Regions from separate parts of the Isoptericola sp. GX10416 genome, predicted to be linked through region 2. Evidence: riboswitches for the same ligand, from Rfam matches in the RefSeq annotation. Region 2 holds a riboswitch; the other holds the start of a gene.

Region 1 (14,375 bases), on a different contig from region 2:
GGGGCGGAACCCGGGGCGGAACCCGGCGCGAGCCGCAGCGTCGAGCCCTGCGAAGAACAGTCCGAGCAGCAGCGCGCCGACCACCACGACGAGCCCGGCCCACACCGAGGTCCAGGTGGTCGGATCAGTCATGTCCGCCCCCGTGGTGGCCTCGTGCCGGCTCGACGTGCGCGGCGCCGTCCCCAGCGTCGTCGTGCGCCAGGGCGTGTCCCGGACCGACGACGACGCTCGCCACGGCGAGGCGGGCGCCGGCAAGCTCCGCACCCTGGAGTGTCGTTGCCAGCTCCTGCGGACCGACGACCGGGCTGCGCGCGTCCGGCGGAGGGCTCTCGCTCAGCACGTCGCACCAGCGGTGCAGGCACTCCGCGACGTCCGTCCCGGCCGGGGCCGGCACGCCGCGCAGCGACCAGGCCAACACCCGGGAACGCGCGAGCCGGCGCGCCGACCGAGCGGCGTGCGCCGCGGCTCCGGGCCGTTGCTCGCGGACCGCCGCGCGAGTCTCACGCCACCGCTGCAGGACGGGGGCGGGCCCGGTCAGCGTGAGCAGCCGGACCAGCGCGTCCAGCGCACACTGTTGCGGACCGGCTGTCCAGGGGTGCGCGTCGTCGGCCCAGCGCACCCCGACATCGGACAGCACGTCGCCCTGCATCGACGCCTCGACGACCAGACCGTCGGGCCACCCGGGCAACCAAGGGCCCAAGGTCACGTGCAACGTCTCAAGCTCGAGCCCGTCCCGGTCTGGCGCCGAGGACGCCATGGGCAGCCCGGCGACGTCCATGTCGTCGTGGTCGTGGCCCTCGCCGCTTGTGGGCCCCTCGTGATCGGCGTGTCGGTCGGTGTCCGCGTCCGGCCCCCGGCCCACCCACGGGTCTGCGGGCCCGGCGTCGGATCGTTGCGCCTCCCACGCCAGGAGGTGGCGAACCGCCGCGTCCAGGCGGGCGTCCAGGTCCGACGCCGTCGCGAGGTGTACGTGCGACCGTGGTGCCGGCACCTGGGCCCAGAGCACCTCCACGGCGGCCGCGAGCTCCGGCCCAGGGCTGCCCGCGACGACCAGCAGGTCGGCATCCGCAGGGGAACGCGCCAAGGGCCAGCCGCGGCGCAGCAGCACGGATTCGACGACGCTCCCGACCCCACGCCCGTCAGGCGCCACCACGACCAGCACATGAGGTCGCGCCAGAGCGAACCGGGCCACCCGCCCTCTCAGACCCATCGCAACGCGCCCTCCCGCCAGGCGTAGACGACACCGACCAGCAGGACCGCGAGGAACCCGAACATCTCGATCACGGACGTTGCCCCCGTCTGGGCGACCACCACCGCCCACGGGTACATGAAGATCATCTCCATGTCGAAGGCGAGGAACAGCACGCACAGGGCGTACCAGCGCACGTGGAACCGCGAGACGGCGTGCTGGGCTGGGAGGTTGCCCGACTCGAAAGGCAGGCTCATGGCGGGCGTCTGCGCGACGGCCAGCGCCATCGCAGCCACCCGCAGCCCGATCAGCACGAGCCCGATGCCCAGAGCCAGCCCACCCAGCGCGACCACAGGTGCCTCCCTCGCATCGGCACGTCACCTTCGGCTATGGCTCCCCACGATGCCGAGAACCGGATGTGTCAGCATCTCGGCAACCCCCGTGCCATTTGCGAGGCCGTGCTCATCCACGGCGCGGGCGCCGGCTCAGGGGGTTTGTGCCGCGACCGCGTCGACGAACTCCCAATGCCACGGCTCGTACTTCGAGCCGCCGGCCCTCGCCCAGTCGGGGTTGTCCCAGCCGGAGGTCTGCGCCTGGCCTGCGAGCCAGTCCCACCGCTCCCCGGCATAAGTCTCGGCGCACAGGTCGACCGCGAGGCCCCAGCCGTGGTTGGAGGTACCCGGCGTGGCTGCGAGGTAGCCCTTGGCCGCCTTGGTCGCGACCTGCTGGTCGTAGGACCGGTAGCCGTCCGAGATGCACATGGCCTCGCCGAACCTGGCGAGGTAGGCCTCATTCAGCTGGGCCAGCGACTGGGCTGCGTCCGCGCGCATCTGCGCCGCACCGTCCCAGGGCGAGCACAGCTGGTCGACAGGGACTTGACCGTTGGCCAACCCCTGCTGAACTGTGACGTCGCAGCCAGGGGGCATCGCCGCATCGCCAGACGCATCGTGGTTCTGAGGCTCGCCATGGTCGTGCTGCGGGGCTTCGTCCGGCTCCACCTGCGGCGGCGGGGTCGGCTCCGGTTCCGGAGCCGGCTCGATCTTGATCTTCGGTCGTTCCCCGGCCCTGGAGACCTTGGCGGACCGGTCGACAACGACCGGGGGAGCTGCGGCCACCGGCTTGCCCTTGCTGGCTTCCTGCGCCCGGGCGTCGGGCCCCTGCCCGAAAGCGTCGGCATGGGCGTCCCGGGACTCGCCGGTAGTGATCGCGAAGGCAGCCGTCGCAGCGACCATGGCGGCAACACCGAGGCCGCCGCCAAGGAGGCGGGCGCCGGCGAGCGCGCTCCGCGGGCGAGCCTCTGTATGGCGACCACGTCTCGTGCGGCTGCGGGTCGACTGAGCTCGACGAACCCGCCGGGACTCAACAGGACTCGTGTAGCCGTGCCTCATGCGAGGCCATCACAGAGCAGTCGGCCCCGGGCAGGCTTGAGATCGGCTACCGGACCAGCGCACAGGTAAACAGGCATCGACATCTCCTGGCGCCTGCGAGGTTAGCTGTCGGGTTCGGGTCGGAGACTGACCCGGCCAGCGAGATCGCTCGCATGGCTTCACCCCAAGGACGCCGACCTGCGGCGCCCGAAAGTGGTTCCCCCGTCCCTGCCGAACCTCGACGAGCACGCGACGGCGGCAGGGCTCGACGCCCGCCCGTGCACCCCACGATCGTGAGATGGACAGAACGTACCGGACGACGCACCGAATGTCACGGATAGATAACGAGGCCCGAGTCTGGCGACGGCTTCCGCCGAGATCCCGGATGCGCCTCCGGGTATGTGTGCTCGTGGCTGTGGTAGCCGCGATCACGGTGTCACCCGGCCTCCTGGCCAAGCACCGGATCCCAACTGGCACCCAGGTCACGGCTGGTGAGCAGGCCGGTGTCCGTGGCGATGAGGATCCATGGCTGGTTGCCGGGGCTGTCGTCGGGCACGTACGTCATGGCCTGGAACCCGCTGGGCGTGCTGCCGTGCTCGGTCCAGTCCTCGGAGCCGGGTGAGCCGGTCCAGACGACGCCCTGGGGGTCGATCCCGACCAAGGTCCCGCCCAGCCCGGCATCGACGAGTACGAGGCGTGGCGCATCCCGGTCCAGGGTGAAGGTCCGCCCACCGTCACGGCTCAACTGCAGTCCCGCGGGCGTGGCGGCGACGATGGTGTCCGGGGCGGCGCCCATGACGTGCACGTCGCGGGCCTCCACGGTCGCGCCAGGCGTCCAGCTCTGCCCGGAGTCATCGCTGATCAGCAGCCGTGAGGTAGCCGAGTCCAGACCGACGACGCGCACGGCGCCGCCACTGGTCGTCGCTGTGCTCAGCGCGTGGAAATCGACTTCACCGGTGAGGGAGACCTGCTCCCAGGTGGCGGCGCCGTCGGTGCTGCGCATCAGCCCGAGATTGGGCGACTTGAGGTCCGGATATTCCCCGGGAGCGGGGTGACCAGAGGCGTAGACGGTGCCATCGACAGCGAGGGTCATGCCCATCGTGTCCTGGCGACCCTCGCCGGCCCGCTCGAGCTGTCCGGGCTCGTCCCGGAACGGGTCGGTGATGGTCCAGACGCCGGTATGGGTCGCGATCAAGATGGTGTGGTCGGTCCTGGCGACCTGGACGTCGTGCACATGCCTGAAGTCAGGCAAGTCCTGGGTTGCCGGCGTCGTAGCGGTAGGCGTCGGTGGTGGGGTGGTGGTGCAGGCAGCCAACAGCAGCACGGCTGCCGCTGCTGCCCACCTGCTCCGCCGTCTCATCAGGGCAAAGTTCATCAAGGCAGTCCTTCGGCAAGAGCCCGCGGGGCGTGCGCCGTCATGCGCACCCCCACGGGCAGAGGGTCACATCGAGGCGAGTAGGTCTTCCATGGTGGAGATCTCCGCCTGCTGGGTCTCGACGATCTGCTGCGCCATCGCGACAGCGTCATCGTGTCGGCCCTCGTCCATCTGGACCTGCGCCATCTCGATGGCACCCTGGTGATGAACGATCATCTGCTCAAGGAACAGCCGCCCTGCCTCGGCACCCTGCGCGTCCTGCAGAGCCTGCATGTCCTCTTCGCCCATCATCCCGTCCATGGACCCGTGATCCATCGAGCCGGACTCAGCCATCGGTGATCCCCATTCCTCGAGCCAGGTGCTCAGCTGCTCGATCTCGGGGCCCTGTGCGCCCTTGATCTGGTTCCCCAGGTCGACGACCTGGGGGTCGACGCCGTCCTTGACCAAGATGACGTCGGACATCTCGATCGCCTGCTCGTGGTGGGGAACCATCATCTGGGCGAACATCATGTCTTGCTGGTTGAACAAGTCGCCCTGCGCTGAGCTCTCCTGCTCTTCGATCTCGGTCGCGGAGGGCATCGACGCCATGTCGTGCCCAGAGTCGTCGTCGTTCGAGCACGCCGCGAGACTCACGACGGCCGCCAGCGCGATCGCTGGCGCAAACACACGCTTGAACTTCATGAAAATGGACCTCTCAACTCGGTACTCAGCAACCACACATGCCCCCAGAGAGGGGCGAAACGGTCGACGCGAAAGCGTCGAGGGCGTGCGGTTCCTACGTCCGAGAGATCCCGAGGAGATGAAGCGACGGCGCGGAGCCATGGTGGGACTGCGCCCGGCCCCCATCGACGAGGCGTGACCACACGGGGGCAAGGCGTGCCAGGATGCCGGCGCCGGGGCGCGTGAAGGCGAGGAGCACGACCAGGACCATCAGGCACATGGCCGATGCCATCTCGTGCACGCCACAGTCAACGCAACCATCCTGCTCGTGGTGCCCACTGCCAGCCCCCTGGGCTGCCAGGTCATGGGTGGGGGCAACGTGGTGGTCCGCGCTGGCCATAGTCGCTGCCGCCGGCCCGCCGTGGGCACTGGACGACCCGCTCATCGCGTGCATCGTCACGACACCCAGCAGCAGCGCCGCGATCAGCAGGGCACCCGAAAGACCTCGCCGGTGCCCAGCGAGGAGCGAACGAAAGTCGGCCATCAGGTGCATGTCCCCGTCAGCCTAACTACCGCTCCAGAGCATTGCCACGAAGGCCACTCCTCCAGCCCCTGATCCCAGCGCGGCGAACAGCGCCCGACGTGCCCATCGCCCACCCGTACGCACACCGTGCCGTGCTCGTGCCTCCCACCTCGCGCACTCGGCCCCGCACGCAGCGCACGGCGCCATGCACACCGGCGTGAGCTCCGGTGCGAGCTCCCGGGCCCAGTTGTAGCGTCCCGGACAGAGCCCGGATCCTGTGCCGACAGAAGGGACGAGGCCATGCCGACGGAGAACCAGCACGACGGCGGCGCTCAGCACGCCGAGACTCAGCACTCGGACGACCAGCACCAGCACGGCTCCGACGGCCACCAGATGAAGGGCATGTACCTGCGCTTCGCCGCGATGATCCTCACGGCCATGGTCGTCATGTACTGGGTGATGTTCGTCGGTTCCTGGGAGTGGAGCCACGTCCGCTTCAGCCAGAGCCGGGTCTTCATGGCGATCACCATGGGCGGCACCATGGGCCTGATCATGCTCGCCTGGATGCTGAACATGTACAAGAACACCAAGGCCAACGTGGCGATCGTCGTCGCGAGCCTCGTGCTCCTCGCCGGTGGTACCGCCCTGGACCGGAGCCAGGTGACGGTCGACGACACGGCGTTCATGAGCGCGATGATCCCGCACCACTCCCTGGCCATCACGCGGTCCGAGCGAGCACAGATCACCGACGTCCGGGTGTGCCAGCTCGCGGTCGAGATCATCGAGGCGCAGAACCGCGAGATCGCCGAGATGGACTGGCTCATCGAGGACATCCAGCGCAACGGGCTCGCCCTGACACCCGAGGAGGCCGACGCCCGACCGGTCCCGGCGTTCCCCGGGACCGCGATCCGCGGCTGCCCGACGCCCTGACCCACGGGAACGAGGGCAGGATCGGATGAACGCGAAAGGGGCTGCTACCCGGTGAGATGACGCCCATCTCTGGTGCCCGCGGCTCCGGTTGCGCAAACCGCGTGCACTATTCGTCCGAACACTGCGAGATGGAACACTGCACTTCCGCCAGACGGGCGTCGCAGCAGACCGCCCCACGACTTGAGGTCGTCGAAGCGCAACTGGAAGAGCGGCGCCCGGCCGGTCGGCGGCTCGGGCCGTCGACGCGCCTGGTCGGCGCACCTCCTACGCGAAGTCGGCCCAGATCCGCTGCTCGCTACCGTCGACAGTCATCGTCCCGCCGTGGGGAAGGATCCACTGTGGTCGCGTGTGGCCGAACGGCACGCCGACGACGATGACGGCGTCGGAGTTGTAGCGCTGCACCGTCTCGATGGCGGCATCGCGCTGCTCGGCACGCTGGGCGGATCGCTCTGCCGACGTCCGGCGCACCTCGAAGGACGAGGCCGGCGGTCGGGCGACGACGACGGCGTCGACGGCGTCGAGGAGGCCGCGCTCCCCGAGCGAACGCACGATCCAGCCGAACTCCCGAGCGGGGATGAGCTCTTCCGAGCTCTCGAGCAGCAGGACACCGCCCTGCAGCACGCCCGGGTCGGTGGGGAACCGGCCCGCCATGAGGATCCAGGCGAGTATCTCGATGCAGCCTCCCCAGGTGCGGCCGGTGACGGACCGCTGGGGTCCGGCCCAGGTCCACGGTTCGGTGGGTTCCCGGTCGCCGTGGTCCGTCAACGCTGCGGGGTCCTGCCAGTCGATGCCGAAGTCCTCGGACTCGCCCGGATCGGTGATCTCCAGGCGCTCACCGGTGAGCAGCGCGGCGCGCAGCGAGGCGGCGTGGATCGGGTCCACGGAGGGACCAGGCCCGAGGTGGACCTGCGTGGAGCCGCCGTAGAAGCCGGCGATGCCGTGGGTCCACAGCCAGTTGAGGAGGTTGGTGTTGTCGCTGTAGCCGAGGAACGGCTTGGGGTCGGCCCGCATCAGGTCGGCGTCGAGGTGGGGGATCACGGTGATCTGGTCCTCGCCGCCGATGGTGGCCAGGACCGCCCGGATGTCAGGGTCACCGAACGCCGCGTTGAGGTCGGAGGCACGGGCCTGCGGCGTCGCGCCGAGCTGGCGCGTGGTCGGGTACTCCACGGGGACCAGGCCGGTGATCTCCTGCAGACGCGCCATGGCTTGTTCGTGCACCGCCGGCGCGAACCCGGGCGCGGCGAACGATGGTGAGACGACAGCGACCTTGTCCCCGGGGGCGGCCTTGCGCGGCGATGCGAGCTCCATGACCGACAAGGTGCCACACCGGAAGACCGGCGGAAGACGACTTTTCGTCTGACCTGTGTCGCAGTGCCGAAGCGACGCCGATATCTCGCGAAACCGCCGTGCCGCAGAATGGCGGAAGCGCTGTCGCTGCTAGTGCTACGGTGGCCACGGAGGTCGCAGCCATGGAAGTGGTATATCAGACCGGCGAGAACCGTGTTGTTCTCCGTCCCGCGCTTCTCGTGATCGCGTGTGATCCACGCGCGCTCGAGCCGGTGATGGACTACACGCCCCAAGAGCTGGAACTGCTGAATTCTCTGCGCAACTTCACCTTCTACACGACGTGCCTGCGCGTGTATCCGCGCACGTCGCAAGGTCGGGTCGTCATCCTCGCTCCTGATGTCGTCGAGTCCCAGTCGGGCCTCGTGCAGGGTTATCGCAACGAGACGGCCAAACAGTGGGGTCTTCCGGTCGCGAACGACGCCGAGAGCAACGTGGTCACGATCTATCAGATGGCCGGGATCGACGGCGAGGCGGATCCAGCCACCCTGGCCGCGCAGCGCGAGGCGTTCCTGGACGACCCGCCGTCGTGGTGGCCGTTCCAGCCTGGTCGGTACGAGATCGTGCAGGTCGAGGAGAACCAGAACGGCGTGACCCACCCGGCCGCCAACCCGTTGTTGACGCCGTACTTCAACCAGTTCTCGTTCGGCGAGCTCGGTGCCGGTGCACCGTGGCGATGGCTCGACATGCAGGGCGCGAACGACACCGTCTACGTCCACGCGTCGACCTGCTTCGAGTCCGTCCTGCACTGCTGGTCGTACCTGAACATCCTGCTCAGGGCGAAGCCGGAGCTGATGACGATGCCCAAGGACAGTGCCATCGTCATCATCGGGGCGGGGGTGAGCGGGCTGCTCTGCGCGCAGCGCCTCATCGACGCGGGCTACACGAACGTCATCCTGCTGGAGAAGACGGATCGCTTTGCCGGCAAGACGCACTCGCTGCAGGTGCCGGATCAGGACCGTACGACGATCGCCGAGCTCGGCACGTGCTATCTGTCACCGGCGTACGACCAGATGGTGCAGTCGCTCTCCGACTTCACCGTCGGCAACGCCCGTGTGCCCGTCGCGCACGGTTCCGAGCGCGGCATCGTGGTCGGTGAGCCACCCCACGAGGCGGTCATGACTTTCGGTGACTACGGGCTGATGGTCGCCTGTCAGCACCTTGGTTTCGGGTGGCCCTGCAGCGAGGAGGAGCAGGAGCTCGCCTACCTTGCGCTCGCGGTCGCCGCCGCGAACTACGTCCGCCTGCGCTACGAGATCTTCGGCACCTTCAACGGAGTCATGCCGGACTCGAGACCGGCGGGTGACCCGTACGGCGTGTTCTCGAAGACCTTCGCGCAGTACCTCGATGACAACTGGATGGGCGTGCTGAAGGGCTATCTGATGTACGCCTATCAGGTGCAGGGATATGGCGATCTCGACAAGATTCCTGCGTACTACGGCCTCGTCTGGGTCACGCCGGACATGGCGTGGCCCTTCGGCGAGTGGAGCGGCGTCACAGCCTGGCAGAAGGGCTGGGAGGACGTCTGGGATCAGATGGTCAGGAAGTGCACCATGAACATCACGCTGAACGCGGACGTCGTGAGCATCCGCCGCTGATCCCGTGCGCCGGCCGTGCCCAGCCCGGCGTCAGACGGCGCGGGCCCGGTACGCCGTCGGCGACATCCCGTGCGTGCGGGCGAACCGCCGGGAGAAGTACAGCGGGTCGTCGTAGCCGCACGCCCGCGCCACCGCGGCGACGGGCAGGTCGGTGGTGTCGAGCAGCACGCGAGCGCGGGCCAGGCGCAGCCCGGTCTGGTACTGCAGCGGGGAGGCGCCGACCTGAGCACGGAACAGGGCGCCCAGCTGGGAGGTGCTGATCCCGACGATCGCCGCGAGCGCCCCGACCGACGTCCGGCGCGGGGCGGTGGCGCGCAGGTGCTCGACGGCGCGCTCCACCGGGTCCGGTGCGGGTCCGGGGGAGCGGCGCCCGGTCGCCACGACGTGGGCGAGGGCGTGCCAGGCGGCTCCCGCAGCTCGGACGAACCCTCCCGCCGTGCCGTCGTCGACGGCGTCGATCACCTGGGAGACGAGGCTGGCGGTCGTCGTCGGGTCGCGCAGGTGCGAGACGGGTCCCCCGGCGGCCTGACGGGCGGCGGCGGCGAGCTCGTCGGCGTCCGGGCCGGTCACGTGCAACCACCAGAGCGTCCAGGGTGCGCCCTGGGCGGCGGCGTACTCGTGCGGGGTCCGTGCGGGCACGAGCACGACATCCCCGGCTCCGACGTCGAACCGTCCGTCCGGCGTCCGGCACCAGCCGGCCCCGTCGGTGCAGACGAGCAGGACGTGCTCTCGGGCGCCGTCGGGCCGCGACCGCCCGTGGCGGGCGGCATGGGGGAAGAATCCCGCGTCCGTCACCACGAGGCGGCCCGTCACGGGCCGTGCGAGTGCCGCGCGGACCTCCGGGCGCGGCACGACGACCATGCGCTGGCCGGCGAAGCCCTCGCGGAGACCTCCGCCCGCCTCGACCGTCGATTCGTCCATGCGCCTCAGAGAATCGCCCATCGCACCGCGCCGTCAAGCCGCCTACGTTCGTACCGTGCCCCCTGAGGAGTCGCGGATCATCCTGCCGCCCGCCCCCGAGAACATCGCTGCCCACCCGGTGCGCGGCTGGCGAGAGCCGGTGTCGATCGACACCTACGGCATCGGCGAGCCGGACCGCTACCCGGCATACCTCGACCAGCGGGTGTACCAGGGGTCGACGGGCGCGGTGTACCCGATGCCGTTCGTCGACAGGGTGGAGCACACCAAGGCGCCTCGGGAGTGGGACGCGATCCACCTCGAGAACGCGTACGTGCGGCTGATGGTCCTGCCCGAGCTGGGCGGACGCATCCACGTGGGCCTGGACCGCACCCGCGGCTACGACTTCTTCTACCGCAACGACGTCATCAAGCCGGCACTGGTCGGGCTGCTCGGGCCGTGGGTCTCGGGCGGGGTGGAGCTCAACTGGCCGCAGCACCACCGCCCGGCCACGTTTCTCCCCACAGAGGCGTGGATCGAGCGCGAGCCCGACGGCGCCGTCACCGTCTGGTGCTCCGACCACGACCCGTTCGCCCGCATGCAGGGGATGCACGGCGTCCGGCTGCGCCCGGACAGCGCGCTCGTCGAGCTGCGGGTACGTCTCGTCAACCGCACCGACGACGTGCAGACGTTCCTGTGGTGGGCCAACGTCGCTGCCGCCGTCCACGACGACTACCAGGCGTTCTTCCCGACGGACGTCACCGTGGTCGCCGACCATGCCAAGCGTGCCGTCACGACCTTCCCCGCGGCGTCGGGCCGCTACTACGGCGTCGACTATCCGGCCCGCCGCACCGCGGAGCGCCCCGACGGCGACCGCCTGGACTGGTACCGCAACATCCCCGTGCCGACGTCGTACATGTGCCTCGGCTCGCAGGACGACTTCTTCGGCGGGTACGACCACGCCGCCGGTGCCGGGTTCGTGCACTGGGCGGACCACCGCATCTCGCCCGGCAAGAAGCTGTGGACCTGGGGGAACGCGCCGTTCGGCCGGGCGTGGGACCAGCACCTGACCGACTCCAACGGCCCGTACGTCGAGCTGATGGCGGGCGTCTTCACGGACAACCAACCGGACTTCGCGTTCCTGCGCCCGGGGGAGACCACGAGCTTCTCGCAGTACTGGTACCCGATCCAGGACGTCGGCCCGGTGCACCAGGCGACGCGGGACGCGGCCGTGCGGCTCGACGTCTCCGCCGAGGGCGCGGTGCGCGTCGGCGTCGCCGTGACGTCCCCGCGCGCCGGGGCGCGGGTCGTGCTGCGCGCCGGCGAGGAGGTGCTGCTGGACGAGCGGGCCGACGTCGCGCCCGGTGCCCCGCTGGTGCGCGAGCTGACCGGACCCGCGGGTGTCGCGGCCACCGCGTACGAGCTCGTCGTCGAGCACGACGGCGCGCCCCTCCTCACCTGGCGCCCCCGCACCGCGGCCGACGCCGACGCCGACGCCGCCACCGCGGCCGACGCCGCCACCGACGCCGACGCCGCCACCGAGCCCCCCGCCCCGGCGGACATCGACTCTCTCGACGAGCTCTACGTCACCGGCCTGCACCTGGACCAGTACCGGCACGCGACGCGGTCGCCGGAGCCCTACTGGACCGAGGCGCTGCGTCGCGACCCGTCGGACGCGCGCTGCGCGACGGCGCTCGCGGCCCGGCGGGCGCGCGCGGGCCGGCTGGCCGACGCCGAGCAGCTGCTGCGCACCGCGACGGCGCGCCTGACGCTGCGCAACCCGAACCCGCGCGACGGCGAGGCGCACTACCGGCTGGGCGTCGTCCTCGCCCGCCAGGGCCGGACGGCGGAGGCGCGCGAGGCGCTCGGTACGGCGGCGTGGGACCAGGCCTGGCGGGACGCGGCAACCGTCGCGACGGCACGCCTGGACCTTGCCGAAGGGCGTGCCGCGGACGCCACGGAGCAGCTCGACGCGCTGCTGCGCCGCAGCCCGGAGCACGTCCAGGGGCGCAACCTCGCGGCGCTCGCCGCACGGCGCGGCGGCGACGTCGAGCGCACTCACGACCTGGTCCGCGGCACGCTCGCCGTCGACCCGCTCGATGCGTGGGCGCGCGACCTCGCGGCCCGGTTCGGCGTCGCGACCACGGTCGGCCCGACGACGGACCCGACCATCGCGCTCGACGTCGCGCTCGAGCATGCGTCGGCCGGTCAGACGACTGCTGCGGTCGAGCTGCTCGAGGACGTCGCGACGCGTCCGTCGCCGCGCGGGCAGCGGGACGTGCGCGCTCTCGCCCTGCTGCACCTCGCCGACCTGGAGCTGTCCCGCGGCGACCGGGCGGCCGCGGGACGCGCGCTCGAACGGGCCCGGCGCGCACCGCGGGACCGGGCGTTCCCGGCGGCGACCGACGACGACGCGCTGGCCCGCCTGCGTCGCGCCTGGCCGCAGGACCCGCTCGTCGCCGGCCTCGCGGGGCACCGCCTCTACGCGGCAGGTCGGCGCGAGGAGGCGATCGCCGCCTGGGAGGTAGCGGCGTCGGGCGACGGGACCGACCCCGTGGTGCTGCGGAACCTCGGCGTCGCGGCCCACAACGTGCGCGGTGACGCGGAGGCGGCGGCCGCCTGGTACGCGCGGGCACGCGCGGTGGCGCCCGACGACGCACGCCTGCTCTACGAGGGCGACCAGCTCGAGGCACGCCGCGGCACCGCCCCGGAGCGCCGCTTGGCGGTGCTGCTCGACCGGCCGGACCTCGTCGGTGCGCGCGACGACCTGTCCGTCCAGCTCGCCGAGCTGCTGACCGCCGTCGGCCGGGCCGACGAGGCGCTCGAGATCCTGACCGGCCGACCGTTCCAGCCGTGGGAGGGCGGTGAGGGGCGGGTGCTGGCCGCCTGGGACGCCGCGCACCTGGCTCTCGGGCGGCGAGCGCTGGAGGACGGCGACGCCGCGGCCGCGCTCGCCCACGCCACCGCGGCCCTGGCCCCAGCCGCGACCCTGGGTGAGGCGCGGCACCCGCTCGCCAACACCGCCGACCTGCACCTGCTGGAGGGCGATGCGCTGTCCGCCGCCGGTCGCGCCGACGAGGCGCGCGACGCCTGGCGGACGGCGGCCGACCAGCAGGGCGACTTCGCGGGCATGGCCGTGCAGGCGTTCTCGGAGCGCACGGCGGCCTCCGTCCTCGCGCTGCGGCGGCTGGGCCGCGACGGCGAGGCACGGCTGCTGCGCGACGGGCTCGCCCGGTACGTGGAGCAGGAGGCCGGGCGCCGCGCGACCATCGATTACTTCGCGACGTCGCTGCCCGCCATGCTGCTGTTCACCCGTGACGTGCAGCAGGATCACGACGACCGCGTCCGGGCGCTGCGCGGCCAGCTCGCCGCCCTCGACGGGGGCGGCGCCACGTCCCCCACCCTCACCCGACGCGTCCGCGTCACCCGCCCGCCCGCGCCGCGCCGCGACCATCTCGAGCTGGGCGACCCGCCAGGCACGCCGGACGCCGTGGAGGTGACCGGACGGTACCTCGAGCGGGCGGGCCGGCCCTGGTTCCCGGTGACCGGGGAGGTGCACTACTCCCGCATCCCGCGCGAGCGCTGGTCGGAGGTCCTGGGGCACGCGCGGGCGGGTGGGCTGGACTCGGTGGCCACGTACGTCTTCTGGCAGGCGCACGAGCCGACGCCCGGTGACTTCCGCTGGGACGGCAACCTCGATCTGCGGGCGTTCGTCGAGCTCGCGGGGCGGCACGGCCTCGACGTGATCGTGCGGATGGGGCCGTGGGCGCACGGCGAGGCGCGCTACGGCGGGTTCCCGGACTGGCTCGTCGAGCGCGGGGTGGCCGCGCGCACGAACGACCCGGCCTACGTCGACCTGGTCCGGGCGTTCTACGCGCAGACGGTGGCGCAGCTCGACGGGCTCCTGCACGCCCAGGGCGGGCCGGTGGTCGGCGCCCAGATGGACAACGAGCTCTACGACCAGCCGGAGCACCTGGCCATGCTGCGCACGATCGCCGAGGAGCTCGGCCTGCAGGTCCCGCTCTGGACGGCCACCGGCTGGGGCGGGGCGCAGGTGCCGAGCACGCTCCTGCCGGTGTACAGCGCGTACGCGGACGGGTTCTGGGAGGACGCCGACACCGAGTGGCCGGCGTTCGCGCCCGTGCACTTCCGCTACAGCACCGTGCGCGACGACCTGTCGGTGGGCGCGGACCTGCGCGAGGCCCTGGACGGGCTCGCGGTCGACGACGCGTCCGGGGTCGCGCTCCCGGAGCCCGACGACGACCTCCTCCCGTACGCCACCTGCGAGCTCGGCGGCGGGATGCACGTGGCCTACCACCGGCGTCCGCTCGTCACGCCCGACGACGTGGCGGCGCTCGCGCTGGCGAAGATCGGCAGCGGCTCGGTCTGGCAGGGGTACTACATGTACGCGGGCGGCACCCAGCGCGTCGGGCCCCTGGGGACCGAGCAGGAGTCGCAGGCCACCGCGTACCCGAACGACGTCCCCACCCGT
Region 2 (14,375 bases):
CATTCAACCGTAGATTGGTGTCCGCTGAGACCCGAGAAGAGCGAGCAGCTCGAGGAAGGAGCACCGTGCAGGAGGGATCGAACGCGACGCCGAGCACCCCCACGTCCGGCGACGGCACGGAGCACACCGCTCCCCAGATCGGTGACCCGGCGAGCATCCACGTCATCGTGGGCACGTCCCGGGCACGCGTGGTCCTCTCGGGCGAGATCGACGCCGACGTCAGCGCAGAGCTCGGCGAGGCGATCTCCGACGCCGAGGCCTCCGGCCTCCCGGTGGAGCTCGACGCGCACCACGTCACCTTCATGGACTCCTCCGGGGTCGCGTTCCTGGCACGCCTGGCATCCCGGAGCCCCCACAAGGTGCGGGTGCTGCGCGCACCGCCCACCGTGCGGTTCCTCCTCGAGGTGACGCGCATCGGCGAGCTGCTCGAGATCGTGGACGAGGACCCCGGCGTCGACCTGGACATCACCACCGCCGGCCCTCGATGACGCACGACGCCCCTCCGCCGGGTCACCGGCGAAGGGGCGTCGTGCACGCTCCCTCAGGAGAGGGTCACATCTTGTGCCCGGCCGAGCGCAGCCACTGGCAGGCCTCGACGATGCGGGCGGCCATGCCGGCCTCGGCCAGCTTGCCCCACGCGCGCGGGTCGTAGGCCTTCTTGTTGCCGACCTCGCCGTCGACCTTCAGGACGCCGTCGTAGTTGGTGAAGAAGTGACCCGCCACCGGACGCGAGAACGCGTACTGGGTGTCGGTGTCGATGTTCATCTTGATGACGCCGTTGTCGACCGCCGTGGCGACCTCCTCGGCGGTGGAGCCCGACCCGCCGTGGAACACGAGGTCGAACGGGTTCTCCTGGCCGATCTCGGCGCCCACGGCCTGCTGGATCTCCGCGAGGATCTCCGGGCGCAGCTTGACCGCACCGGGCTTGTACACGCCGTGCACGTTGCCGAACGTGAGGGCCGTCAGGTAGCGGCCCTTCTCGCCGGCACCGAGGGCGCGGACCGTGGCCAGGCCGTCCTCGACCGTCGTGTAGAGCTTCTCGTTGATCTCCGCCACGTGGCCGTCCTCCTCGCCACCGACGACGCCGATCTCGACCTCGAGGATGGTGCGCGCGGCCTGCGACAGCTCGAGCAGCTCCTCGGCGATGACGAGGTTCTCCTCCAGCGGGATGTCCGAGCCGTCGAACATGTGCGACTGGAAGGTCGGGTTCTTGCCGGCCTTGACCTGCTCCGCCTCGAGGGCGAGCAGCGGGCGGACCCAGGAGTCGAGGTTCTTCTTGACGCAGTGGTCGGTGTGGATCGCGATGTTGACGGGGTAGTTCTTCGCGACCTCGGCGGCGTACGCGGCGAGGGCCAGCGAGCCGGTGACCCGGTCCTTGATCGTGGCGCCCGACGCGTACTCGCCGCCGCCCACGGAGACCTGGATGATGCCGTCCGACTCCGCCTCGGCGAAGCCCTGGAGCGCGGCGGTGACGGTCTGCGACGAGGTGATGTTGACGGCGGGGTAGGCGAACTTGCCGGCCTTCGCCCGGTCGATCATCTCGGCGTAGACCTCGGGGGTTGCGATAGGCATCTGCGGTACTCCAATGAGGGAACGTACGAGGAACGCAGGCGGGCGGTGACACACCCTCGCTGGTGGCTGGCGGCCTCCTGGGCCCACATGCACCCGGATTTTCTCATGACCGGGTCATGGGCGTCACATCCGGGCTCGCAGAGCGAGACGGTCGCCCGCGTCACGCGTGCTGCAACGCCCAGGAGTGCATCGCGATCGCGGCCGCCGCACCGGCGTTCAGGGAGCGTGTGGAGCCGTGCTGGGTGATGTGGACGACGACGTCGCACGCCGCCTGGGCCTCGGGCGTCAGCCCGCTCGACTCCTGACCGAACAGCAGCACGCAGCGGGCGGGCAGGTCCCGACGCTCCAGCGGGACGGAACCCGGCACGTTGTCGACGCCGACGATCGGCAGCCGCTCCCCCTGCGGGCCTGCACCTGCCGCCCAGGCGACCAGCGCCGCCGCGTCCGGGTGGTGGTCCACGTGCAGGTAGCGGTCGGTGACCATCGCGCCCCGACGGTTCCACCGCCGTCGGCCCACGATGTGCACCCCGGCGACGTTGAACGCGTTGGCCGTACGCACCACGGAACCGATGTTGAGGTCGTGCGCCCAGTTCTCGATCGCCACGTGCAGGAACGCGTCGGTGGCGCGGCGGTGGTCCAGGTCCGCGACGATCGCCTCGACGGTCCAGTACCGGTAACGGTCGACGACGTTGCGGCGGTCGCCGTGAGCGAGCAGCTCGGGGTCGTACCGGGGGTCGTCCGGCAGCTCGCCGGGCCAGGGCCCCACGCCGACCCGCTCGCCGGCGGGCTCACCGGCGGGCTCACCGGCGGGCTCACCGGCGGGCTCACCGGCGTCAGGCATGCTCCTCGCTCCGCGACGACTCCCACCAGATCGCGGCGCCGACGACGGCGGCACCCGCCACGGCGAGCAGGGCCGGCCCGACGACGGTACCGGCGCCCGGCGGGGCGAGGAGGCCCTGGTCGGCGTCCTGCCACGGCCACAGCGCCCGCAGGGAGCCGATCATGAGCCCCGCCAGGACCGCCATGGTGACCTGCCGGCGATGCTCCAGGAGCCAGTGCAGCAGCTTGACGAAGCTCGCCAGGCCGGCCACGGCGCCGAGGGCGAACGCACCGACGAACGCCAGGTCGCGGTCCTGGACCGCCTGCTGCACGGGCACGTAGAGCCCCATGACCAGGAGCAGCGTCGATCCGGACACGCCGGGCAGCACGAGCGCGTTGATGGCGATGGCCGCACCGACGAAGACGTACCAGAGGGAGGGCTCGGCGACCTCGGCAGGAGGCAGGCCCACCAGGAAGAACCCGACCACGACGGACGGCACGAGGATCGCGCCGTCGAGCAGGCGGAAGCGGTGCGGCATCATCCGCAGCGGGACGACGACCGCCACCGCGATCATGCCGAAGAACAGCGCTCGCATCATGACGGGGTGGGACTCGACGAGCGGGGCGACGACGCTCAGCGAGACGAGCAGGAAGACGGCCATGCCCACCAGGACCGGGAGCAGGAAGCGCCAGTCCACCGCCCGCAACGCCCGGCCGGCCGGGCGGAGCCCCTTGCCCTGCGCGACACCCTGGACCAGCTCCCGACCCGCGTGCACCACCTGGTTCGCGCCCGTCAGCAACCGGTCGTAGAGGCCGGTCACCAGGGCGATGGTGCCGCCGGAGATCCCGGGCACGGACTCGGCCATCCCCACGAACCCGCCACGCAGGGCGAGCCCGGGCGCCGCCCGCCACGTGGTGCCTGCAGGAGGGACGGCGTGGCGGCGCACGGCGCCGGAGTGCGTCGGGGGTTCGTGGGCCTCGTCAGTCACGGGACGAAGCCTACGGCTACGGTGTGCCCATGACGGACCGACAGATCGAGTGCTGGCTCACCGACATGGACGGCGTCCTCGTGCACGAGGGCGAGGCGATCCCCGGCGCCGCGGAGTTCATCGCGACGCTGCGCGACGCGGGGCGACCATTCCTCGTCCTGACGAACAACTCGATCTTCACGGCACGCGACCTGGCGGCCCGGTTGTCCCGCTCCGGCATCGAGGTGCCGGAGTCGGCGATCTGGACGTCCGCCCTCGCGACCGCCAAGTTCCTGGCCGACCAGGTGCCGAACGGCTCCGCCTACGCCATCGGCGAGGCCGGCCTGACCACGGCGCTCCACGCGGCCGGCTACACCCTCACCGAGACCGACCCGGACTACGTGGTGCTCGGTGAGACGCGCACCTACTCGTTCGAGGCGATCACCAAGGCGATCCGGCTCATCAAGGGCGGCGCGCGGTTCATCGCGACCAACCCGGACACGACCGGGCCGTCCACGGAAGGGCCGTTGCCGGCCACCGGTGCCGTCGCCGCGATGATCACCGCGGCGACGGACCGCTCGCCGTACTACGTGGGCAAGCCGAACCCGATGATGTTCCGCTCGGCCCTCAACCGCATCGACGCCCACTCGGAGACGACGGCGATGATCGGCGACCGCATGGACACCGACGTCGTGGCGGGCATCGAGGCCGGGCTGGAGACGTTCCTCGTGCTCACCGGCTCGACCGCGCGGGACGAGGTCGACCACCACCCGTTCCGCCCGTCGCACGTGGTCGACTCGATCGCGGATCTCATCGCCCGCGTCTGACCCGCCCCGCCACTTTGTTGTGGGCGCGATTTCTGGCCCGAATTGCCTCGATTGCCCGGCTTGAGGCACCAGAAATCGCGCCCACAACGCCTCGGCCCGGCGGGGCTATCGGCTGAGGCCGAGGTCGTCCAGGTCGAAGAGGTAGTGGTACGGCACGCCGAGGGCCTCGATCTTCTCCCCCGCCCCGGTCGCACGGTCGACGATCGTCGCGCAGCCGAGCACCTCGGCACCCGCCGCGCGCAGCGCCTCGATCGCGGTGATGGGTGACCCGCCCGTCGTGGTGGTGTCCTCCAGCACGACGACCTTGCGGCCCGCGACCTCGGGCCCTTCGATCTGCCGCTGCATGCCGTGCGTCTTGGCCGACTTGCGCACGACGAACGCGTCGAGATCCTGCCCGCGCGACGCCGCGGCGTGCAGGAGCGCGTCGGCGATGGGGTCGGCGCCGAGCGTGAGGCCGCCGACGGCGTCGACCTCGGCCGTACCCAGCCCGACCTCCTCGAGGTGGTCCAGCAGCACGTGCCCCACGAGCGGGGCCGCCCGGTGGTGCAGCGTGATGCGGCGCAGGTCGACGTAGTAGTCGGCCTCCGCACCGGAGGAGAGAGTCACCTTCCCGTGCACGACGGCGAGCTCCTTGACGAGCTCGAGCAGCTGCTCACGGGGGGTCGGGGAGAAGTCCGCGGAAGTCACGGCACCAGGGTACGCGGGCCGCATCCTCTCCCACGGCGCACGGCCGCGCCCTCGACACGGGCGCACTACCTCGCGCTGGCGGGGCACTACCTCGGCTGGCGACCTCGGCGATGTGCGGGGCACACACGATATATGGCCAACACTACGTGTATGCCATATACTCGTGTACGGCATACACAGTCCTGAGGAGGCACCGCCGTGAACCCACCGATGATCGAGACCCGAGGGCTCCGCAAGTCCTACGGGCACCACCCCGTCCTGCGCGGCGTCGACCTGACGGTCCGCCGCGGCGAGATCTTCGCCCTGCTCGGCGCGAACGGCGCCGGCAAGACCACCACCGTCAACATCCTCACCACGCTGCTGCGGCCGGACGGCGGCACCGCCGCCGTCGCGGGCGCCGACGTGATCCGCGAGGCCGCGACCGTCCGCCGTCGGATCGCACTGACCGGGCAGTACGCCTCGGTGGACGAGTTCTCCACCGGGACCGAGAACCTCGTGATGATGGCCGACCTGGCCCACCTGCCCCGGCGTGCCGTCCGCCGCCGTGCCACCGAGCTGCTGGACAGGTTCGACCTCGCCGACGCCGGCCGGCGCAAGGTCGCCACCTACTCCGGCGGCATGCGGCGCCGGCTCGACCTGGCGATCAGCCTCGTCGCCGACCCGGACGTCCTGGTGCTCGACGAGCCGACGACAGGACTCGACCCGGCCTCGCGCTCCCAGCTCTGGGAGGTGGTCCGCGGGCTCGCCGCCGACGGCACCACCGTGCTGCTCACGACCCAGTACCTGGAGGAGGCCGACCGCCTCGCGGACACCATCGCCGTGCTGGCCGACGGCCAGGTCGCCGCCCGCGGGACCGCCACCGAGCTCAAGACGCTGGTCTCCGGCGAGCACGTCCGCGTCACGTTCGACGACGCGACGAGCCTCGCCGCCGCGCGCGACGTCACGTTCGTCGGCATGCCCGGGCTCGACGGCGCCGAGACCGACCACCGGACCCTCGCGCTGACCATCCCCAGCATCGAGCCCGTGCGGACGATCCGTGCCGTGCTCGACCGCGCCGACGCCGGCGGCCTCGCCGTCTCCGGCGTGAGCGTCGTGAAGCCGACGCTCGACGACGTCTTCCTCGCCCTGACCCAGCAGCCCGCCCACCAGCCCGCACCGGAGGCCGCACGATGACCACCACGACGCCGGCCGCACCGCCAGCGGCCTCGACAGCACCGACCCGCCGCAGCCCGCACCGCCACGCCCCGCTGCGCGACGTCGCGACGATGTCCCGGCGTGAGGCCCGCCGCAGCATCCGCTCGGTCGACGGCATCATCACCGCCTTCGCCCTGCCCGTCCTGATCATGGTCGTGTTCGTCGTCATCTTCGGCGGCGCGATCAGCGGCGGCAGCGGCTCGTACATCGACTACGTGGTGCCCGGGGTGCTCATCATGTGCCTCGGGATGAACTCCGCGACGGCGGCGGCCGCCGTCGCGCAGGACATGACCTCCGGCACCATCGACCGGTTCAAGACCCTGCCGATCTTCTCGCCGTCGGTGCTGTGGGGGCACGTCGTCGCGAGCGTCGTGCGCAACCTCGCCTCCGCCGTCCTCGTCGTGCTCGTCGCCCTCGCCCTCGGGTTCCGGCCCGACGCCGGCCCGGCAGGCTGGCTCGGGCTGGTCGCCTTCGCGACGTTCGCGATCGTCACGTTCACCTGGATCAGTGCCGTCCTCGGACTGGTGATGAGCGTGGACTCGGCGCCGTCGCTCAACATGCTCTTCCTGTTCGTGCCGTACCTCAGCTCGGGCTTCGTGCCGGTGGAGACCATGCCCGACTGGCTGCACGGGTTCGCCGAGAACCAGCCGTTCACGCCGATCATCGAGACGGTGCGCGGCCTGCTGATGGGGAACCTCGAGACGTCCACGCTCCTGGTGGCGTGCGCCTGGCTCGCCGGGTTCCTCGCGCTCAGCCTGGTGGCGGGGTCGCTGCTCTACCGCCGGCGCACTGCCCGGTGACACCCACGTCGCCGGCGGTCGCCCCTCGGTGGGCGGCCGTCGGCGATGATGTCCCCATGACGGACGCACCCGAGCTCCCTCCCCGCCTCGCCCTCGCGTGGGGGGTCGCCGAACGCCCGGAGCGCGCACCCCGGCGCGAGCTGAGCATCGAGCGCATCGTGGCCGCCGCCGTCGCGATCGCGGACGCCGACGGGCTCGGCGCCGTCTCGATGGCTCGCGTCGCCAAGAGCCTCGGCTTCACCACGATGTCGCTGTACCGGCACGTCACCAGCAAGGACGACCTGCTGCTGCTCATGCAGGAGTCGGTGATCGGCGCCGAGTTCCCGCCTGCGCACGAACCGGCCGACTGGCGCGCCGAGCTGAGCGAGTGGGCGCTGTTCACCCTGGAGATCTTCCGGCAGCACGGATGGGTGCTCGACATCCCCGTCACCGGCGCACCCATGACGCCGAACAACCTGCGCGCCACGGACGCCGGGCTGCGCGCGCTGCGGTCCACGCCGCTCGCGGACGGCGAGAAGATCGCGGCGCTCCTCCTGGTCAGCGGGTACGTGCGCAACGCTGCCCTGCTGGCCCGCGACCTCGACCGGGCGATCGCGGATGCGGGCGGCGACCAGGGGGCCACCGGCGTCGCGTACGCCGAAGCCCTGGCCGAGCTCGTCGACGAGGTCCGCTTCCCGTACCTGCGCCCGCTCGTCGAGCACGGCACGTACGTGAACCAGCCGGGCGGCCTCGACGAGGTGGACGACATCCGCTGGGGCCTGGACCGGACGCTCGACGGCCTCGCCGTCCTCATCGACGCACGCTCCGCCGATGCCGGGGGCCACTGCACCGGGGCAGACGGCGTCGCACCGCCGTCGGGCACCGACACCGGGGATGGCGACACCCTCACCGAGGAGGCCGCCGAGCGGGCGCGGGTCTACGCGGGCGACCCCAAGGTCAAGAAGGCGGCGACCAAGCGCAAGGACGCCGAGCGCAAGGTGCGCGAGGCTCGCAAGAGGCTCCGCGAGCTGGAGAAGGCCGAGCAGGCCGCCCGCAAGGTCGAGGCCGAGGCCGCGCACCAGGCGGCGGACCGCGCCGCCCGGCAGTAGGCCTCAGCCCGGCAGCACGTCAGCCCGGGAGGGTCTCAGCGCTGTCGGCCGATCGCCCGCACCGCCGAGCGTGGCAGCACCCGAAGGAGCGCCGAGGCGGCCTTGTAGCGGACCGACGGCGTGGAGATGACCACGCCGCGACGGACGTCCGCGAGCGCCTGCGCGACGACGAAGGGCGCGTCGAGCCAGGCGGCGTCGGGCATCTGACTCATCGAGAGCCCGGCACGGTCGTGGAACTCGGTGTGCGTGTAGCCGGGGGACAGCACGGTGGCGGTGACGCCGGAGCCCTGCAGCTCGACGGCGAGCCCTTCGGTGAAGGAACGCACGTAGGCCTTGGCGGCGGCGTACGTGCCGCCCGCGGTGAGGGCGGCGACCGAGCCGACGTTGAGGACGGCGCCACGCCCGCGGGTGGACATCTGCCCGACGGCGGCGTGGCTGAGCTGGACGACGGCGCGCACCATGACGTCGACGGCGTCCAGCTCCGTGCCGACGTCCCCGCCGACGAACCGTTGCGCGGTCGTGAACCCGGCGTTGTTGACGAGCAGGCCCACGGGGCGCCGCTCGTCGCCCGGCTCGTCCCCGGTGACGGCGAGCCGCTCGGCGACCCGGGCGACGTCGTCCGGGTCGGACAGGTCGGCGGGCAGGACCTCCACCTGGACCCCGGCGGCGGCGCGGATCTGCCCGGCCACCTGCTCGAGGCGCTCGGTGGTGCGCGCCACGAGCACGAGGTCGTGGCGTGCCGTGGCGAGCTGCCAGGCGAACTCCAGTCCGAGGCCGGCGGTGGCGCCGGTGACGAGCGCGGTTCCCATGAACGCACTCTATGGCCCTAGGGTGCGTGCGTGCGTATCGCCACGTGGAACGTCAACTCCCTGCGGACCCGGCTGGACCGCGTGCTGGCGTTCCTGGAGCGCTCGAGCATCGACGTGCTCGCGCTGCAGGAGACGAAGTGCCGCGACGACCAGCTCCCGGTGGCCCCGTTCGAGGCGGCCGGCTACGAGGTCGCGCACACGGGGTACCACCAGTGGAACGGTGTCGCGATGGTCTCCCGCGTGGGCCTGGAGGACGTCGCGACGTCGTTCGCCGACCAGCCGGCGTTCGGCAAGCCGGGCCAGGAGCCGCGGGTCGAGGCGCGCGCGATCGGCGCGACCTGTGGCGGCGTGCGGCTCTGGTCGCTCTACGTGCCGCACGGGCGTGCGCTGACGGACCCGCACTACGCGTACAAGCTCGCCTGGCTCGACGGGCTGCGCGCGGACGCCGCGGCGTGGCTGCAGGCCGACCCGAGGGCGCAGGTCGGCCTGCTTGGCGACTGGAACGTGATCCCTCGTGACACGGACGTGTGGGACGTGACCGCGTTCGAGGGGCACACGCACGTCTCCGCCCCGGAACGGGCGGCCTTCGCGGCGTTCGAGGAGGCCGGGTACACCGAGGTCACCCGCGAGCACCTGCCGGCCGAGCACACCTACACCTACTGGGACTACCAGCAGCTCGCGTTCCCGCGGAACCGCGGGATGCGCATCGACTTCGCCTACGCCTCGCCGGCGCTGCGCGACCGCGTCACGTCGGTGGCGATCGACCGGGACGAGCGGCGCGGCAAGGGCGCCAGCGACCATGTCCCGGTCGTGCTGGACCTCGCCGGTTGACCGCGGCGCCGGCAGATCGATCGACACGCTCTAGGTTGTTCCCATGACCGACGTTCCCGACCGCTCCGAGGACCCGCTGTTCGTCTCGCCCGGCCCGGGGCCGGCCGGGACGCCAGGCCCGGAGGGAACGCCGGGCCCGGAGGGGACGCCAGGCCCGGGGCACCGCGGGTCCGACGGCGGCACCCCGGCAGGCCGGTCCGCGGCGGTCCACCGGCCGGTCGTGCCCGAGGACCCGGCCGCGTACGGGGCGCGCTGGGGAGCTCCCGGCGGGCCGACGCCGGCCGACCGCGCCGCCGCCCGCCGTCGGGCACGGGTCTGGGTGTTCTCGGTGCTGGCCGTGGTGGTGCTGGTCGTGGCGGTGGCCGCGGGGGGTTCGTGGTGGGCGAACCGGGCGCACGACCGCGCGTGGGAGCCGGTGGCAGCCGACGTCGTCGAGCCGACCTCGGCTCACGCGGTCCAGCTCGTGCTGGGCTCGTGCGTGGCCGACGTCCCGGGCTCGACGTCGGTGGACACGGTCGAGGTGGTCCCGTGCCGGGACGAGCACACGGCGCAGGTGGTGGGGCGGCACGACTCGGCGGCCGACGAGGTGTGGCCGGGCACCGACGTCGTGGTGGCGCGTGCCGCACGCGGGTGCACCCCGGAGCTGCTCGGTGCGGGAGCGAGAGGCTCCGACGACGTGGCCGACCTGACCTGGGTGCTGTGGACTCCCAGCGAGGAGTCGTGGGCCGAGGGCGACCGAGCAGGTCTGTGCGTCGGCGTCTGGCCCGCTCCCCGGACGGGCAGCCTGCTCGAGTGAGCCGGTCCGGCGCGCCCTCACCCTGAGTTGTGAAGGTCTCGGCATGACCTGCGAGAACGGTGCCCCGCAGCCCTCGGATGGTGGCGCTCTCATCGGGCACTCGTGATATATCGGGCGTCGATCCGTCCCTGTGTGGCGAGAAATAGAGCGATTTGCCGTATCGAGGAGGAATGCGCCCGCCGACGCATTTCTTCACACCTTCTCCCCGAGTGGCCCCACAACCCATCGTTATCTGATTGTGATCTGCGAGGAACTCGCCGCTAGCGTGCCCGGGTCGCCCCATGTCCGGGGTGAACGGTCGGGCCGCAAGCCGAGTGCTGCCGGCGGCCCGACATCACCGAACCCACGGCAGCAGCGGGAGAACCACGTTCTTCGGGCGGACTCGTGCCGCCCTCGGGGTTAAGCCGTCTCACGACGGCGGGCCATCACTTCTCGGCCTCATCCGACAGCTCATCTCGCAGGCTGGAGAGGTCGCCATGTCAATGCACCACAGTGCTGCGCGCCCGCAGGGCGCCACCACCGCGCGCATGCCGCGCCTGCGACGCTCGACCGTCGCCATCGCCCTGTCCGCCGCGCTCGCCGGCGGCACCGTCGTCGCCGGAGCCGGGCAATCGTCGGCAGCGCCCTCGCCCTCCGCGGCGACCGTCTCGACGACACACCTGCCGACCGCCGGCCACGGCGTCATCACGGCCAAGAAGTCGAAGCCCGTCGTCAAGGCGTCGGTCTCGCGCAAGACCGCCAAGCAGGGCAAGGGCAAGACCCGCCCCAAGTTCACCGTGCAGGTCACGAAGGGCGGCGACGCCGTGAAGGGCCGCGTCCGGCTCTTCGTCGACGGCAAGAAGGTCAACGTCAAGAAGCTGAACAAGAACGGCATCGTGCGCATGAAGCCGCTCCTGAAGCGCTACGACGTGGGCAAGAACCGGATCCGCCTGACCGTGGTGCCCGCCAGGTCGACCGGGCTGGCCAAGGTCAAGAAGCACCGCACCATCACGCTCAAGGCGAAGCAGAGCCGCGGCGCCAAGGTCGTCAAGGTGGCCAACCGCTACGTCGGCCACCGCTACTCCTACGGCGGCACCAGCCCGTCGTCCGGGTTCGACTGCTCGGGCTTCACCTCGTACGTGTACAAGAAGGCGGTCGGCAAGAAGCTGCCGCGCACGACGTCCGCACAGAAGCGGGCCGGCAAGACGGTCTCGCGGTCCAAGGCCCGCCCCGGCGACATCGTCTACACCCCGGGTCACGTCTCCATCTACGCCGGCAACGGCAGGATCATCGAGTCGGCGCGTCCCGGCGTCGGCGTCGTGAAGCGCAAGATGTGGCAGAACAACCCGACGTTCATCCGCATCTGAACCGTCCGGACGGCACGTCAGGCTGGGCCCGCACTCCCCCGGAGTGCGGGCCCAGCCTGTTCTGCCGCGAGGCCTCCACCAAAAGTCGTAGCCCACGTTCCCCCTCCCGCCAGAAGCGACGACGGCGTCGCCCCGGCCAGTCTGGAGGCACCGCACCGCACCGGCGCGGACACACGAGAGGGGAACACGTGCCCGCCATACAGATCACCGGCCTGCGCAAGTCGTACGGAACGTTCGACGCCGTGCAGGGCGTCGACCTCACGGTCGAGAGCGGACGCGTCGTCGGGCTGCTCGGCCCGAACGGCGCGGGCAAGACCACGACGCTGCACGTCCTGCTCGGCCTCGCCGCGCCCACCGCCGGCGAGGCCCTCGTCCAGGGCCGCCGTCACAGCGACCTCGACGACCCCGCGCGGACCGTCGGCGCGCTCCTCGACGCCGGGGGTCTGCACCCCGGACGCACCGGCCGCGACCACCTGCGCATCCTCGCCCTGGCCGGCGGGATGCCGGCCCGCCGGGTCGACGACGTCCTGGAGATCGTCGGGATGACGCCCGCCGCCGACCGCCGCGTCCGCACCTACTCGCTGGGCATGCGGCAACGTCTGGGCCTCGCCGCGGCACTCCTCGGCGATCCCGGGATCCTCGTCCTCGACGAGCCCGCCAACGGCCTCGACCCGGCAGGTATGCGCTGGCTGCGCGAGATGCTGAGGTCCTTCGCCGACGGCGGTGGCGCCGTCCTGCTCGCCAGCCACGTCCTCGCCGAGGTCACCCAGGTGGCCGACGACGTCGTCGTGGTCGGCCAGGGCCGCGTCATCACCGCGGGCCCGCTCGACGAGCTCGTCCAGGACTCCTCCCTCGAGGACGTCTACCTCGACCTGACCGCCACCACCGCAGGAGTGCGCTGATGTTCCGTGCCGAGATGCTCAAGCTCCGTTCCACCCGCTCTCCCTGGGTCATCGGGATCGTCGCCGTCGCGGGCGCCGCGCTCGTCCAGGCCCTGACCATCCTGATGCCCCGTGTGCTCCAGGGCCTCGACGCGTTCGCGGCGTCCACCGGTTCCGCCGGGCCCTCGGCGGACCTGATGCCCGAGCTCGGCGCCCTGACCGACGTCGGCGACGCCACGGTCCAGCGCGGCATGCTCGACCTGCTCGGCAACGGCCCCTCGGGCACCGGCTCCGTCGGTGTCGTGACGCTCTGCCTGCTGATCCTGGGTGCGCTGGCGGGCACCACCGACTTCCGCACGGGCGGCATCGTCCCGACCGCTCTCGTGGTGCCCTCCCGCACCCGGATCCTGCTCGGCAAGGCGACCGCGACGGCGGTCGCAGCGCTGGTGATCGGCGTCGCGCTCGCACTCGTCTCAGCCCTCGGCCTCGCGACGGCCGTGCTGACCGCCCCGGGCGCCGAGCTGGCCGTCGGTGCCGATGAGATCCTCGGCATCTGGGCACGCGGCCTGGGCGTCCTCGTGGCGTTCACCTGGCTCGGCCTCGGCATCGGCGTCCTCGTGCGCGGACAGGTCGCGGCGATCGTCGTCGTGGTGGCGCTCGCGTTCGTCGAACCCATGGTCCAGGCGATCGTCGCGCTGCTGTCCGCCGGCGGGTCGTCGGCCATGTCGTGGCTGCCGCTGACCATCGGGGCACTCGCCTCGGCCGGCCAGGGCGCCGGCGGCATGCTCGGCGGTACCGAGACGATCGGCGTGGCGGCCGCCCTCGCCGGGCTCGCGGCGTGGGTCGCCGTCGTGCTCGGCTCCGGAGCGGTGACGTTCCGCCGCCGCGACCTCCTCTGAGACCGCCCGGTCCGGAGGCACCCGGCCTGCGGGCCCGGTATCTCCGGCCGGTAGTCTCGGCCCCAGCACCCGACGGACGAGAGGCAGCTCGCGTGATCGGCTCCCTGCGCCGGCGTCTCCGCGCCGACCCCACCACGCCCGTCGGCCGCGACGCCGTCCTCGGAGCGGTGGTCGCCGTGCTGACCATCGCGTTCTTCCTGGTGGTCGAGAAGATCGCGCTCGACGACGTCGTCGTCCTGCTCGTCGACCAGGGCACCGACGCGGCGCAGATCGAGGGCCGCGGCCGGTTCGCGGTGGTCGCCGTGATCGTCGCCCAGGCGATGTTCCTGACGCTGCGCCGGCGGTCACCGCTGCTGTGCCTCGCGCTCGTCGCGGGCGCGCAGGTGGCCCTCGTGGCCGTCATGTCCCCGATCATGTCGTTCCAGGCGCCGGCCACGCTCGTCGCGGCCTACTCGGTGGGCGCGTACGCCCGGCGACACGTCGCGCTCGGGTGGGCCGGCGGCGCGGCCGTGGTGCAGACGCTCCTCGGCTTCGTGCTCACCGGGCCCGTCCCCGAGCACCTGCCCGCCACCGGGACGGCCGCGACCCAGCTGTGGACCGGGCTCCTCTCGGCGCTGGTGGCGTACGTGGGCGCGACGCTGATCGGTGTGTACGTGGGCACCCGCCGGGAGCTCGAGACCCAGCTGCGCGGACGTGCCGAGCAGGCGGAGCGCGAACGGGAGGCCCTGGCCTCCCGCGCGGTGCTCGAGGAGCGCAACCGCATGGCGCGCGAGCTGCACGACATCGCCGCGCACCACCTGTCCGGGATCGTCGTCCAGGCCGCCGCGGCGGAACGCCTCGTCGGCACCGACCCGGACC

What was found. A riboswitch is a leader RNA that binds a small molecule or an ion and turns the genes downstream of it on or off. The one in region 2 is predicted to bind cyclic di-AMP.
Region 1: another riboswitch for cyclic di-AMP. It lies ahead of ACWAT2_RS09030 (M15 family metallopeptidase); the one in region 2 lies ahead of ACWAT2_RS04855 (C40 family peptidase).

Annotation. Positions count from the first base shown of each region.
Region 1 is NZ_JBWPVO010000004.1:273,597-287,971, forward strand. Features, by position in the region: gene ACWAT2_RS09015 (complex I subunit 1 family protein) at 1-132, opposite strand, end outside; gene ACWAT2_RS09020 (hypothetical protein) at 125-1,192, opposite strand; gene ACWAT2_RS09025 (NADH-quinone oxidoreductase subunit A) at 1,201-1,542, opposite strand; gene ACWAT2_RS09030 (M15 family metallopeptidase) at 1,675-2,421, opposite strand; cyclic di-AMP (ydaO/yuaA leader) riboswitch at 2,654-2,810, opposite strand; gene ACWAT2_RS09035 (F510_1955 family glycosylhydrolase) at 2,993-3,931, opposite strand; gene ACWAT2_RS09040 (DUF305 domain-containing protein) at 3,998-4,612, opposite strand; gene ACWAT2_RS09045 (DUF305 domain-containing protein) at 5,415-6,044, shown strand; gene ACWAT2_RS09050 (S66 family peptidase) at 6,309-7,352, opposite strand; gene ACWAT2_RS09055 (NAD(P)-binding protein) at 7,493-8,986, shown strand; gene ACWAT2_RS09060 (helix-turn-helix domain-containing protein) at 9,017-9,907, opposite strand; gene ACWAT2_RS09065 (DUF5107 domain-containing protein) at 9,963-14,375, shown strand, end outside.
Region 2 is NZ_JBWPVO010000002.1:224,732-239,106, reverse strand. Features, by position in the region: gene ACWAT2_RS04915 (STAS domain-containing protein) at 66-488, shown strand; gene fbaA (class II fructose-bisphosphate aldolase) at 553-1,572, opposite strand; gene ACWAT2_RS04905 (TrmH family RNA methyltransferase) at 1,733-2,413, opposite strand; gene ACWAT2_RS04900 (DUF368 domain-containing protein) at 2,406-3,380, opposite strand; gene ACWAT2_RS04895 (HAD-IIA family hydrolase) at 3,410-4,186, shown strand; gene pyrE (orotate phosphoribosyltransferase) at 4,292-4,897, opposite strand; gene ACWAT2_RS04885 (ATP-binding cassette domain-containing protein) at 5,084-6,046, shown strand; gene ACWAT2_RS04880 (ABC transporter permease) at 6,043-6,867, shown strand; gene ACWAT2_RS04875 (TetR/AcrR family transcriptional regulator) at 6,924-7,955, shown strand; gene ACWAT2_RS04870 (SDR family NAD(P)-dependent oxidoreductase) at 7,991-8,764, opposite strand; gene ACWAT2_RS04865 (exodeoxyribonuclease III) at 8,795-9,595, shown strand; gene ACWAT2_RS04860 (septum formation family protein) at 9,639-10,391, shown strand; cyclic di-AMP (ydaO/yuaA leader) riboswitch at 10,717-10,866, shown strand; gene ACWAT2_RS04855 (C40 family peptidase) at 10,868-11,737, shown strand; gene ACWAT2_RS04850 (ABC transporter ATP-binding protein) at 11,926-12,639, shown strand; gene ACWAT2_RS04845 (hypothetical protein) at 12,639-13,517, shown strand; gene ACWAT2_RS04840 (sensor histidine kinase) at 13,610-14,375, shown strand, end outside.